DNA from 3 places in the Fictibacillus sp. NPDC058756 genome. Region 3 is predicted to be linked to each of the others. Evidence: riboswitches for the same ligand, from Rfam matches in the RefSeq annotation. Region 3 holds a riboswitch; each other region holds the start of a gene.
What was found. Region 3 has a riboswitch for thiamine pyrophosphate ahead of thiD (bifunctional hydroxymethylpyrimidine kinase/phosphomethylpyrimidine kinase). Riboswitches for the same ligand answer to the same signal wherever they lie in the genome.
Positions count from the first base shown of each region.

Region 1: another riboswitch for thiamine pyrophosphate. It lies ahead of thiT (energy-coupled thiamine transporter ThiT); the one in region 3 lies ahead of thiD (bifunctional hydroxymethylpyrimidine kinase/phosphomethylpyrimidine kinase).
Region 2: another riboswitch for thiamine pyrophosphate. It lies ahead of tenA (thiaminase II); the one in region 3 lies ahead of thiD (bifunctional hydroxymethylpyrimidine kinase/phosphomethylpyrimidine kinase).

Region 1 is NZ_JBHYPU010000001.1:2,094,583-2,098,844, forward strand. It holds gene spoVM (stage V sporulation protein SpoVM) at 153-233, opposite strand; gene ACFW35_RS10510 (thiamine diphosphokinase) at 340-984, opposite strand; gene thiT (energy-coupled thiamine transporter ThiT) at 981-1,550, opposite strand; TPP riboswitch at 1,643-1,750, opposite strand; gene rpe (ribulose-phosphate 3-epimerase) at 1,770-2,417, opposite strand; gene rsgA (ribosome small subunit-dependent GTPase A) at 2,418-3,308, opposite strand; gene pknB (Stk1 family PASTA domain-containing Ser/Thr kinase) at 3,311-4,262, opposite strand, start outside.
Region 2 is NZ_JBHYPU010000001.1:1,801,011-1,805,272, forward strand. It holds gene ACFW35_RS09075 (ABC transporter ATP-binding protein) at 1-744, opposite strand, end outside; gene ACFW35_RS09080 (ECF transporter S component) at 760-1,341, opposite strand; gene tenA (thiaminase II) at 1,334-2,044, opposite strand; TPP riboswitch at 2,136-2,242, opposite strand; gene ACFW35_RS09090 (manganese-dependent inorganic pyrophosphatase) at 2,570-3,499, opposite strand; gene ACFW35_RS09095 (glutamate synthase subunit beta) at 3,605-4,262, opposite strand, start outside.
Region 3 is NZ_JBHYPU010000001.1:2,473,518-2,477,779, forward strand. It holds gene thiE (thiamine phosphate synthase) at 1-180, opposite strand, end outside; gene thiM (hydroxyethylthiazole kinase) at 146-1,075, opposite strand; gene thiD (bifunctional hydroxymethylpyrimidine kinase/phosphomethylpyrimidine kinase) at 1,062-1,871, opposite strand; TPP riboswitch at 1,961-2,069, opposite strand; gene ACFW35_RS12465 (IDEAL domain-containing protein) at 2,441-2,671, shown strand; gene ACFW35_RS12470 (DUF4349 domain-containing protein) at 2,808-3,713, opposite strand; gene ACFW35_RS12475 (SEC-C metal-binding domain-containing protein) at 3,908-4,262, shown strand, end outside.

The DNA.
Region 1 (4,262 bases), 380 kb from region 3:
TTATTAGTTTCTGCGTGAAACAAAGAACTGTTTGCGTGGAAACGCAGTGTTTTTGCGCGAACGTGTAATAAATTTAAGAACACGTACCGTAACATCCTCTACTTATATTTTTATCAACACAAAAAAAGCGCACAGGGCGCTTTTTTTGTTTGTTATCCTTTTTTAAAAGAACCTAAGATGGCACGTACGAATCCCCCTAAAAATCTAGGAAGTTTAATGGTATAAAATTTCATCTTACCCCTCCTCCAGGCCCATAAAAAATGATAAGAGCAAAACCTAACATACAATATTCCCCGTCTTATAAAAAGGTGTCTCGGGGCCTGTTTTCCATGATTTTAATTAATCATGGCTCTTTACCATCAATATTATGCCAGAGTCGAAAGAATAAGTACCACTTTTATTTACAAGCTCATTTGATATGCAGAGCGACGCTCCTATCTTCAAGGAAGCCTTATTTAAAGGATATTTAAATCCAATAAGTGTGATACCTTTCACTTCTCCCTGAAATGCTAAGAAAGAAATATAGGTGTAATGGTCTTCTCTTTCAATCGTATATATTCCGGGCAGCTTTAGCGAGATTTCATTTTTAATATCTATTATCTTCACTTCAGCATTGCTAGAAATCGTTCTATAGAGAAGCTGGATATTCATCATCTCGTGATCCAGCCTTCCTCCTGTTGCCCCAAATAAAAATATTTCTTCCGGTTTTTGATCCATTGCCCATTGAAGTGCTAACTCCATATCAGTTTGGTCTTTTTCTGACTGATATTGATTCAAAACGATATCTGACTTTAGTATTATCTCTTTTTCTGCTGCAGAAACGGAATCAAAATCACCAAAAGCATAATCAGGCTTAATCCCTTTTTCCAAAAGTATGAATGTACCTCTGTCAACACCAATCCACAGATCTTCGGACGAGGTTTCATAGCTTTTAAGTTCTGGAATCAGATGATGTGGACCACCGGCAACAATTCTTATTTTCATGCTGCTTGATGATATCCCTTTCTTGCTGCATGCAATAATCGTGGAGCAGTGTTAGTTATAAAAATTACGATGAGAGATGTAATCACAAAAATGACGACCATAAACGAACCGTTGTACATAATCGAATATAGCCATACATTCATCTCTTCGGCAAAATCACTAAAGAAAATAACTCCGGATAATACATGTGAAGCAAGTCTCAACGCACATCCAATAAAGATTCCTGTAACCATCAGTAAAGTTCTCTTTGCTTTATTTTGAGTAATTGACGGCGCAAATGCCCCCGCAACACCTGCTAAGGCAAAAGCAAGCGGGTAATCTAAAATGAGCTGAGCAGGGTGTACGATATATGGGTTCACAAGCAATTGAAGCAAACCTACAGCTAACCCTGTAAATACACCAGCTTTTAATCCCCTTCTGAATGCAATTAGAAAAATCGGCACCATTTCTAGAGAAACAGAACCCCCTTGCGGCCAGATACCATTAAATTTTATAAGTCCTAAAATTAATGAAAGTGCCGCCATAATAGCAATCTCAGTTAATAGTGCAACGTTGTTGTTTTTCATATTTATCCTCCTCTTTTATAGTTTTGAAGAAAATAAAAAAAGCAACCGGCATGTGAGTGCGGTTGCTTTAAGATTCATATCATCTGAATGCAAAAAGTACGACTCCACATCCCTACGCAGGCATTATCCAGCTTCAGGTTCAAAGGGTCGGGAGTACACTCCCCTCTCAGCCCATTAATAGGACTCCCCCTGTGGTTACTTATTTTATTAACACCTTAATTATACACCACGAATGGAGTTTATTGCATCTTTTAAATCTTTTTTCCCATATATGGCAGAACCGGCTACTAAAACGTTCGCACCTGCTTCAATGCATAAAGGGGCAGTTTCAGCATTAACACCGCCATCTACCTCAATTTCTACATTCAGCCCATGAGTCTGTACTAGCTCAGAGACTTCTCTGATCTTTGGGACAACATTTTGGATAAAAGACTGTCCGCCAAATCCAGGGTTAACTGTCATAAGCAATACCATATCGATATCATGGATGATGTGCTTTATTGCATCAACTGGAGTAGCTGGGTTTAATACAACGCCTGCTTTAACACCTTTAGCTTTAATCAATTGTATCGTTCTGTGAAGATGAGTTGCCGCTTCAACATGAACAGTAATAATATCTGCACCTGCTTCTGCAAATTCCTCAATATACGAATCCGGATTCTCTATCATTAAATGTACGTCCAGCGGCAGTTCAGTCAATGGACGTATTGCTTTAAGAACGAGAGGACCCATCGTAATATTCGGTACGAAATGTCCATCCATCACATCTACATGAATGTAATCGGCACCGGCCATTTCAACCGCTTTTATTTCTTCGCCTAACTTTGAAAAGTCAGCCGATAAAATGGAAGGAGCTATTTTAACCATTTAGTACCTCCGTTTTTGATCTTTTATTTCCTGTAAAAAACTAACGTAATGATCATAGCGAAATTGTGGAACTGCGCCTTCTTCGACACCCTGTTTGACAGCACATTTAGGTTCTGAAGTATGTGAACACCCGCGGAACTTACAATTGCCTCGTCTCTCATTCATTTCAGGAAAATACATAGACAAGTCTTCAGCTTCAATGTTCATGAAATCCAAGGAACTGAATCCAGGTGTATCAGCGACAAGGCCGTTTCCAAACAAGATGAGTTCAACATGGCGAGTCGTATGTTTTCCACGTCCTAAGTGGCTTGATATCTCGTTGGTTTCAAGCATGAGCTCTGGATTAATGGCATTTAATAGCGATGATTTCCCGACGCCGGACTGCCCAGCAAAAACCGTTACTTTATCTTTAAAAAGCGGGTAGAACATCTCCAGGCTGTCGTCTGTTTTTGTTGAAGTCGGAAACACATCGTAGCCCAATCTTTTATATGTTTCTATATATTTTTGAATCTCATCAAGGTCATCAGTACCCTGGACAAGATCCATTTTTGAAATACAGATTACAGGCAAAATATCATTTGCCTCTATATGAACTAGAAACCTGTCTAAGAGAAGCGTGCTAAAATCAGGTTCGGTTGCCGAAAAAACGAGTATGGCCTGGTCTACGTTTGCGATGGGAGGGCGGACTAATTCATTTTTTCTTTCTTTCACATCAAGAATATAGCCATCCGTAACATTGCTGGATTCATATTCTACCCAGTCCCCTACAAGCGGGTTCACTTTCTTCTTTCGAAAGTTCCCCCTTCCCCTGCATTGGAAAACTTCAGCCTTGCCTTGTTCCTTTACGTAATAAAAACCAGCCAGCGCTTTAACGATTCTTCCTTCAGGCATGCTTAATCACCATCGTCCCCTCCCTGAATATCATCATAATTTATTGTTTCTTTCCTTGCTTCTTTATCATTGATATAAACAACGTAAGAAGCAGTGCCGCCTTCAGCTATAGTCAAAGGAAGAGAATATTCCTTTGACTCTGTTATCTCTTCTTCCACGAAAACTTCGTTTGCTGCATTTTTGTCCGAATAAACAATTTTTACACGGGCAGGCTCATTTTTATCCTTTTTGCCTAGTTTAACATTGATCTTTTCCGTAGTGGTACGGTCACCAGCAGTTTCATCGGATTCTTCTGGCTTTTCTTCTTTATTTGGATCTTGGCCATCTGACAGAACAACTGTAATAGTAGCTCCCTTTTCAACTTGTGTAAATGGAGCCGGGTCTTGGGAAATAACTTTTCCTTTTTCGACAGTATCCGAATACTCAGACGTAAATTCAGCTACCAATCCCTCGTTATCTGCAAATGTTTCAACATCTTGCTGAGTTAATCCGATTAAATTTGAAATCTGAACGGTTGGTGTACCTGAGCTGACTGTTAAAGTAACCGTAGTTTCAGCAGGGGTTACCTTCTCATCTCTGTCAGGACTTTGAGCAAGTACCGTCCCTTCTGGCTCAGAATCGGATTCCTCATAATTGATATCAATATCTGTAAATCCTTTATCTTTTAAAAGTGCTTGTGCAGATTCGATGTTGTAGCCTTCTACATCAGGCATATTTTCCTTTTCAGGTCCTTTTGATACATGCAGTGTAATAACAGCGTGTTCTTTCACAACCGTTCCAGGGGAAGGGTTCTGGCGTATCACATGACCGTCTTCTATTTCAGGATCAAAAACTTCCTCGCGTTTCACATCCAGATTTTTTGCTTTTAATTTATCAAAAGCATCCTCATAATCGTCTCCAACTACATCTGGAACATTGACTTCTTGAACAGAAAATACAGACGACCAAATGGTA
Region 2 (4,262 bases), 670 kb from region 3:
TTGGACATTCTCTTCTTTATATTCCTCCCATGCACCGGGAAACCATATTCCAAATTTTTTAAGCTCATCTTTGAAATTGGAAAAAACATATGTTGAATTTCCATCCGCAATGATTTTTCCGTCATGTGTAAAAACAATAACTCGATCGATAAAATCTATGATCTGATCAATTTTATGTTCAACAATGATTACCGTCTTATCTTTTGAAATAACTTTAACAGTATCCCATACTTGTGCAGTACCCTCTTCATCAATTAATGCAGTTGGTTCATCTAAAAATATCACCTCAGGATCTAAAGCTAAAACTGATGCTAGTGCTAAACGCTGTTTCATTCCCCCAGAAAGTGTTCGAATCTCCGTATGAATGTCATCAAGGTGGAGACCGACAGTATGTAGAAGCTCTTTAATTCTGATAGGCATTTTTTTTCTCGGTACTCTAAGATTTTCTAAAACAAACGCAATTTCTTCATCAACAAATGGCATACAGAACTGTGAATCAGAATCCTGAAATACAAATCCCCATGAATCGGGGATTTTTATGCTCTCACTTTTGATTGGAATATCAATCGATTGTGGAATGAGCCCCGATAAGACTTGCAGAAGTGTAGATTTTCCGCATCCCGACGGCCCAAGTAATAATACTTTTTCACCTTTTTGAAATGAAACAGACAAATCTTTAAATAATAGTCCTTCCTCTTCTGGAAACTTTAATCTCAACTTGTTAACGGATGTAATACATTCCATAAACAAACACCTCTTTTATTGATCCAATGATTCAAAATCTTTTCGTGATGAAGATCTGACGAGATTGGTAACACCAGTTGCTTCAAGTGCCTTCACGATGGCAATAGCAAAGACTCCTGTAAAAAGGATGGTTCCGATAAATCTAAATCCAATATAGAGGATAAGATTCCAAGTTGATAAATCACCAATATATCCTTTATAAAAGTCCAAGATTAAAGAGCCTAGACAAGAACTTATCCCTGCCAATGAAACAGCCAATAAATCATAACGTTTATACCTAAATGCCATGAGTAAGAGTTCAGCAAATAAACCTTGAGCTATACCATATAACAATACCTCTAGCCCGAATTCTGATCCCATTAAAAATTCTCCTGAAGAAGCAGCAACTTCTGCAAGGAGAGCCACTCCTGGTTTGCGAATGATCAAAAATGCCGCTGTTGCAGCCATAAACCACATCCCATAGATTAATTGATCAATGTGAAGACCTAATGGTTTAACGGCATAATAGAGAGGTCCCCATAGTTTATAAAGAATTCCAAAACCGGTCGAAATTACAATCGTGACTAATATATCAGTCAACTTTAATCTCTTAGACATTTTCAGTTCTCCTCTCACTGCTTAAGATGCGCGTATTTGGAACCGGCCATTTTTCTAATGTAAAAGCCATCTCCCAAAACAAATATTCAAACTGGCAGCTGAGTAAAAAGTGCTGTGTCATTTTTTTTCTTTCAGCGTGACTCGCATTCTCTGCTAAGTTATCTAATCGGCTTATTTGTTCTTGAACAAGCTGACCAAACCACTCTCCTCCATATGCAGCGATCCATTCCTGGTATATAGGTTCTTTTGGCTCAGCCCCTTCAAACCTTTCTCCGATTTCATGATAAATCCAATAGCATGGAAGAATGACCGCAATTATTTCACCTAAACTTCCAGTGTCAGCAACTCGATACAAGTGTGAAGTGTAATTATAAGCGGTTGGTGCAGGTTCAAATTCAGCTAGTTCTTCTGCTGTGATATGAAGTTGTTTAATAAACCTTTCGTGCAGTGCTAACTCTGCTTCATTCGTCCCTTGAGCATGTGCAGCCATTCTGGAGGTTGTGTATAAATCATCAGCTCTTGCAGCTCCTAATGCTTGAATTCTTGCAAAATGTGATAAGTAATAAGAATCTTGCAGCACATAATATTTAAATTTTTCTAAAGGCAGATTCCCCTCGGCAATTCCTCTTACGAATGGGTGATTGAGATTGGCTTCCCAGATTTGGTCAGCTTGTTTACGCAGTTCTTCAGTAAACGCAGGCATATAAGTCCTCCTCAAGATAGTTTTTAACCAACAAAAAAACCACTTTCAGCAATAGAAAGTGGTTGTAGAGAAAACATAATAAGTAATAAAGTTTCCGTAACAGCCACTTCCCTACGCTGGTATAATCCAGATCAGGTTCTAAGAGTCTCGAAGTCAAACTTCGATCTCAGCCTTTAAAAGGCACCCCTAGTGGTTTCGTAAAATTATTAAGTTGGTATTATGTTTTAAATCATAACAGGCTAGTTATAATTGTCAACTAAAATAGCAATTAAAAAAGATGGATCTCTCCATCTTTTTTGAATGGCTGTTTTCGTATTCGATGTTGTTTTTGAAAGTAGTTGATTTCCGTTTCAGGATGCTCGCTTTCCGGGGGGCGTGCGGTGAGCCTCCTCTGCCCTTTGCGCCCTTAGGAGTCTCACCTGTCCCGCTGATCCCCCAGGAGTCTCGCACCTTGCACTTCAATCAACTTGTCAATGAAGAAATGAGTTGAAAGCGACAATTACTTTACAGACCTTAGAATTAATATTATTTGCTCATTGCTTCTGTTAGTACAGGTACAATCTGTTTTTTACGTGATACTACACCTTTTAATACAGCTGTATTGTTTTCAAGCTTCACGTTATATGCGTCTTCAACAGATTGAGCTCTTTTTCCGAGTGCAAGTGCTGTTGAATCATTTGTTAGAATGTCTGTTACTACGAACATGAATAAGTCTAATTCTTTTTCATCAATTACTTTCGAAATTGCAGTTTCTAGGTCGTCTTGATGTTTTAATACATCACTAGCATCTACTGTATTCACTTGAGCTACTTCTATTTTGCTTGCGCCAATGTTAAATTCTTTTGCGTCGAGTGAGATTAGCTCTTCTACGGACTTATCGCTTAAGTCTGCTCCAGCTTTTAGCATTTCAAGGCCATAAGCTTCTGCATCTACGCCAGCGATTTCAGCCAGCTCTCGAGCTGCTTCAACATCTTCTTCTGTACAAGTTGGTGACTTTAATAAAAGAGAATCAGAAAAGATCGCAGAAAGCATTAATCCAGCAATGTTCTTTTCTACTTTAATTCCTTTTTCTTTATAAATCTTATTTAAAATCGTAGCTGTACACCCAACAGGCTCAGCACGGTAATATAATGGATCACTTGTTTCAAAGTTTGCGATGCGGTGATGATCGATAACTTCTAAAACACGTACTTTATCAATGTCATTAGCACTTTGCTGACGTTCGTTATGGTCTACTAAAATGACAGCGTTTGTTTCCTCAGAAACAGTTTCCACTAAGCGAGGAAGATCTGCTTTAAAATAATCAAGTGCATACTTTGTTTCACCATTAATTTCGCCTAAGCGAACCGGCTCAACATTTAGTCCAAGTTTTGTTTTTAGATCTGCATATACAATTGCAGATGTTATTGTGTCAGTATCGGGATTTTTATGACCAAAAATAAGTACTTTTTCCATGCTTCTACTCCTTATTTATAAATAGAATTTTCATAGCCAGCCCTTATTTTATCATAGAATAAACGCTTTTGGCTTTTAGAGTTTATTGTAGCATGGAAAAAACACTTAAGGCAAAACTGTACTGCCCATTAGATGTTTATCAACTTCTTTAGCACAGTCTCGTCCTTCTTGGATTGCCCAAACGATTAAACTTTGCCCGCGTCTGGAATCGCCAGCGGCAAAAACACCATCTACGTTTGTCTTATAATCCCCATGTTTCGCATCTACTTTATTATTCTTTGTTTCTACACCGAATTGCTTCAAAACTGGCTGTTCTGTTCCTTCAAAACCGATTGCGATAAAAACAAGATCTGCAGGCCATACTTTTTCAGTACCTGGAATCTCTTCAAATGAAAGATTACCATTTTCATCTGAGGTTCTCTTCATTTGAATCGTATGAAGTTCTTTTAAATTTCCGTTTTCATCAGCAACCAATTTCTTTGTTTGAACCGAATATTCTCTTGGATCTGACCCGAATTGTGCAGTTGCTTCTTCATATGCATAATCCATCGTGAAAATATAAGGCTGTTCAGGCCACATGTTTGCTTTGCTTCTTACATCCGGTAATTTAGGATGCTTCCCGAATTGAACAACACTTTTACATTTTTGGCGTAAAGCAGTTGCGACACAATCTGCACCAGTATCACCGCCGCCGATTACAATAACATTTTTATCTTTAGCGTCTATTAGAGGTTCGCTGATTTTATCATTTAATAACCGTTTA
Region 3 (4,262 bases):
CCGTTTTTCACCTTTTAAAGAATTTGCACCTTTTTCACGGTATTGAAAGGCTGTGATGCCGCCTTCAACAGCCTGAAGAAGTATTTCACGGAAAGACTCTGGAGACTGACAGTTCATCGTGCCTGCTACAAAATAGAGTGATAGATTATGAGCCAGGTTCACTTGTGAGAGTGCTGTCATGTGTGTGCACCTCTTTAATTGCTGCTGTGCTCTCCAGCCAGTTAATCTCATCCTCCCAGATGGACTTCGTACTTTCTAATAAAAAGAGATCATCTAAAAGCTTTGTTTGAAAACTTCCAGGTCCTATCGATGTTTTCACGGCTTCCTCTGCCGCTTTCGTGAGCATCAGAAGCGCAAGAGCTGTGCGCTCTAGAATCGATAGCTTGTCTTCTGTTTCATCTTTTTGATTAGCCTGATACAGCGCAATCATTGAAGTAGCAAAACAACCGGTTCCTGTCACTAGCGAAAGCATCGGGTGACCATGTGAAAGTTCGATAACCCTCTCCCCATCTGAAACGACATCCTTCTCACCTGTCATCGCTATAATGCACCCCGTCTGTTTTGCTGCAGCTATTGCAAGCTGGTGTAAATCACCTTCAGAAAAGCCGAGGTCGCCGTCCGCTCCCCGGCCTTCCCAGCCAAGACCAGCGAGAAATTTCATCTCTGCCGCATTTCCGCAAATTGTCAGAATTGTTTGGGGACTGACCCCCTTCAATTGTGAATATTCTGACAACAATTCTTTAATGGTTTCCTGGCGGAATGAAGACAGCCCCACTCCTACGGGATCGAGGACGACAGGCACTCCGGTGTGCATAGCCTTACGAAGTGCAAGTTTCATAGACTTAGCTGAAGCTTCTTCCAAAGTTCCAATGTTAAGCACCAATGCATCTGACACCGCAACTGCGTCTTCTACTTCCATCAAGTCGTGAACCATTATAGGACTCCCACCCGCAGCTAGAACACCGTTGGCGAGGAAGTTCATCGTTACATTATTTGTAATATGGTGGACCAGCGGACGCTCTTTACTGATCTGTTCCACATATGCTTTCCAAACTTGTACTCTAGTGCTGTTCATGAAGAATCCTCCTATAAGCAAAGTGATTTACCGGTCCATGTCCGGAACCGACATCAATACCGTGTTCGATCGCCGTCTGGATAAACTTTTTCGCATTTCGAACGGCATTTTCCAACGTTTTACCGTAAGCCAATTCAGCTGCAACTGCAGCTGAGAATGTACAGCCAGTACCATGTGTATTTTTTGTGTAAACACGTTTATCAACAAGTTCCCACAATTCAACACCGTTGTAGACGAGGTCTGAAACAAACTCTTCCTCCATATGTCCGCCTTTTATCACCACATAATCAGCACCCATATTAAACAGGATTCGTGCCGCTTCACGCCTTGCTTCATCACTCGTGATCTCAATCCCTGTCAGTGCTTCAGCTTCAGGAATATTAGGTGTGATTACTTTTGCAAGTGGCAGCATAAACGTTTTCATCGCTTCCAGAGCTTCCTCACCTAAAAGGCTTGCCCCGCCTTTTGCAACCATAACAGGATCGACGACCAGGTTGCTCCAGCCAAACTTTTTAATAAAAAAGGCGACTGTTTCAATATATTCACCCGAAAACAGCATGCCTGTTTTTACTGCGTCAGGCTTAAGGTCGCTTCCGATTGAAGTTAATTGCTGCTCCAATCCATCCTGAGGAACTGGATATACGCCTTGCACACCCGTCGTGTTTTGAGCCGTAACGGCAGTTAGTACAGACATTCCGTACACACCAAATTCCTGGAATGTCTTTATGTCAGCCTGAATACCTGCACCGCCGCCACTGTCAGATCCAGCGACTGTCAGTGCTTTGCATACTTTGATTAATTGTCCCATCACGTTCCCCTCCTTAGCTATAAACACAAAAAGCCACCCGCAAATAAAAAGCGGGTGGCTATTACGATTGTAGATAGTAATGGACCACGCCGCTTCCCTACGCCAGTATTAACCGGATCAGGTTCAAAGGGTCGAAGGCTATCACCTTCTCTCAGCTTAAAAACATAAGCACCCCTAGCGGAAATGACGATATTGATTTAACACAATCCTACTCACATACCATCTACAAAGTCAACGTTTTTTTCAAATATTTGTTTCTCAGTGTTTAAGCCTACAAAAATACGGGGAAATAGTAAGTAACACAATATAAACACATAAATAACACTAAATTATAACACTTGCAACAAATGGGAAAGCCAACCGTAATAATGTCACAAACTATTAAAGAATTACCAAAAGGTGGTGAAAATGCAGTACATTGGAATGATTATCAATTTTTTTTCAGAATTTTCAAATAAAATGGTTGTCATTGGGCACCTTGCTCAGTATACTAGTAGAAACCTAGAAACATAAAAGGTTAAATTGGATAGGGAGATAATTTCAAGGAGGGAAACAGGATGAAAGACAAAAACACTTCTTTCAACAAAAACCAAAATGAGATGGTGCAGTACAAACAACAAAAAAGAGACCCATTTGCCTTCAGCCTTATTGCCCAAATGGTTCTGGATGAAGCCCTGCACAGTTATTACAAAGAGTATTATGAAAAAGAAATCGACAATGCCTTGGATCAAAAAGATAAAAAGCGTTTTATGAAACTGACTGAAGAATACAAAGCTTTTCTCGGATAAGGCTTTTGCGCACGGTTCACCATTAAATGGTGCCGTAAAAGCCAAAACACCCTTTCAGCTTCCGGACTGTAATCCGGGCTGCAGAGGGTGTTTCTGACGTACCAGTTATCTGACATGAACAAAACTTAATTACTTATTACATGGATGTCGGAGAACCCGGCTTTTTCTTTTGCCCTTTTTTCCTTTTCCATAACCAGAATACAACGGGTATCAGCACAATCCACACAGGTGCTAATCCAAATAGTGCAACAACGATAAATGAAATCGCAGAAACAAAGAAGTTCACCGTCTCCATGAATAGCATCTTCGTTTTTTTCCAAGTGTTTAAATCCCCTGTCTGCAGCTTCTCTGCTTTCAGATTCTTCACTTCAAACTGGATACTAACTGTCGAGTAATCGCTTTGATTTTTTAAAAAGTTAAGCCTTCCTTCAATCTGTTCAATTTCTTCTTGTACTCTAGCAAGGTCTTCAGAGATTTTTAATAAGTCTTCCGTTCTTTCAGCCTCTTTCATAAAGGATTCAAGCCGATCTCTCACCTGCTGCTTCGCTTTTAATCGAGAAGACAGATCAACATATTCTTCTGTAACATCTTCCCCTCGCACACTTTCATGCGGAGTCCCTTCACTTATATCCTTCACTTCCTGCAAAAACGGCCGGAATCCATTCATCGGAACACGTACCGTCATCATCCCGTCCTCATAGCCTTCCTCACCGATATTCGTGTTGGATTCAACGATATAACCGCCTTTATCTTCAACCATCTTCCTAACCTTTTCCATCGCATTCTGCAGTTTGTCAACTGTAATCCGCAGATCTGCGTTATAGATCACTTTCCGCTGATCTCGAATCGATTGCTTCTTGTCGCTTTTCTCTGGTGAAGCTGTCCCTTCATCAGCAGAAGACTTAGAAATTTCCGTCTTCGCTTCAGAACTGTCGCCTCCTGCCATGTCATGTGAAGGCTCTTTTTTACTACCTCCATTGCTGCTGCACGCTCCTAATAATAAAACACAGATCAATACCCACACTTTCCATAATTTCCACATATCGTAAATCCCCCTTTTTGGCTTAGACGCTTTTTTCTAAAAAAAGGTTTCAGGACTCGAAAAACCAACCTATTGAATGATTTTTTCTTAACCTTTTTTATGATAAAATATTGTCTGGTGATTAGTTGTTTGAAAAAAATCCGATTTATGCTAGTATGTACAGAATAAGTAAGTGGTTTAACTGGAGGAATAGCATGTCAATGATAGGAAGAAACGATCCGTGCTATTGTGGCAGCGGAAAAAAATATAAGAAATGTTGCTTACATAAAGAAGTGCAAACACGCGAAGTATCCTTTCATCAGGAAGGACTCATCAAATTTGCCCTTGAGAACTTTCAGCAGGATTTAGCAGCACGTACGTCAGAGTATGTGAAAAAATATCCTGTTGGCAAAGACCAAGAACAAACGTATGCGAACATCGCTGTTTGCTGGGAAGTTTTCTGTTCTGAGATAAAAGGCGGAAAAACAGCGGTTGAGCTTTATGTCGAAAAGGCAAAGAACTCAGTGAAGCCTGAAGTTGCTGAGATCTTAGCTGGCTGGACCAATACAG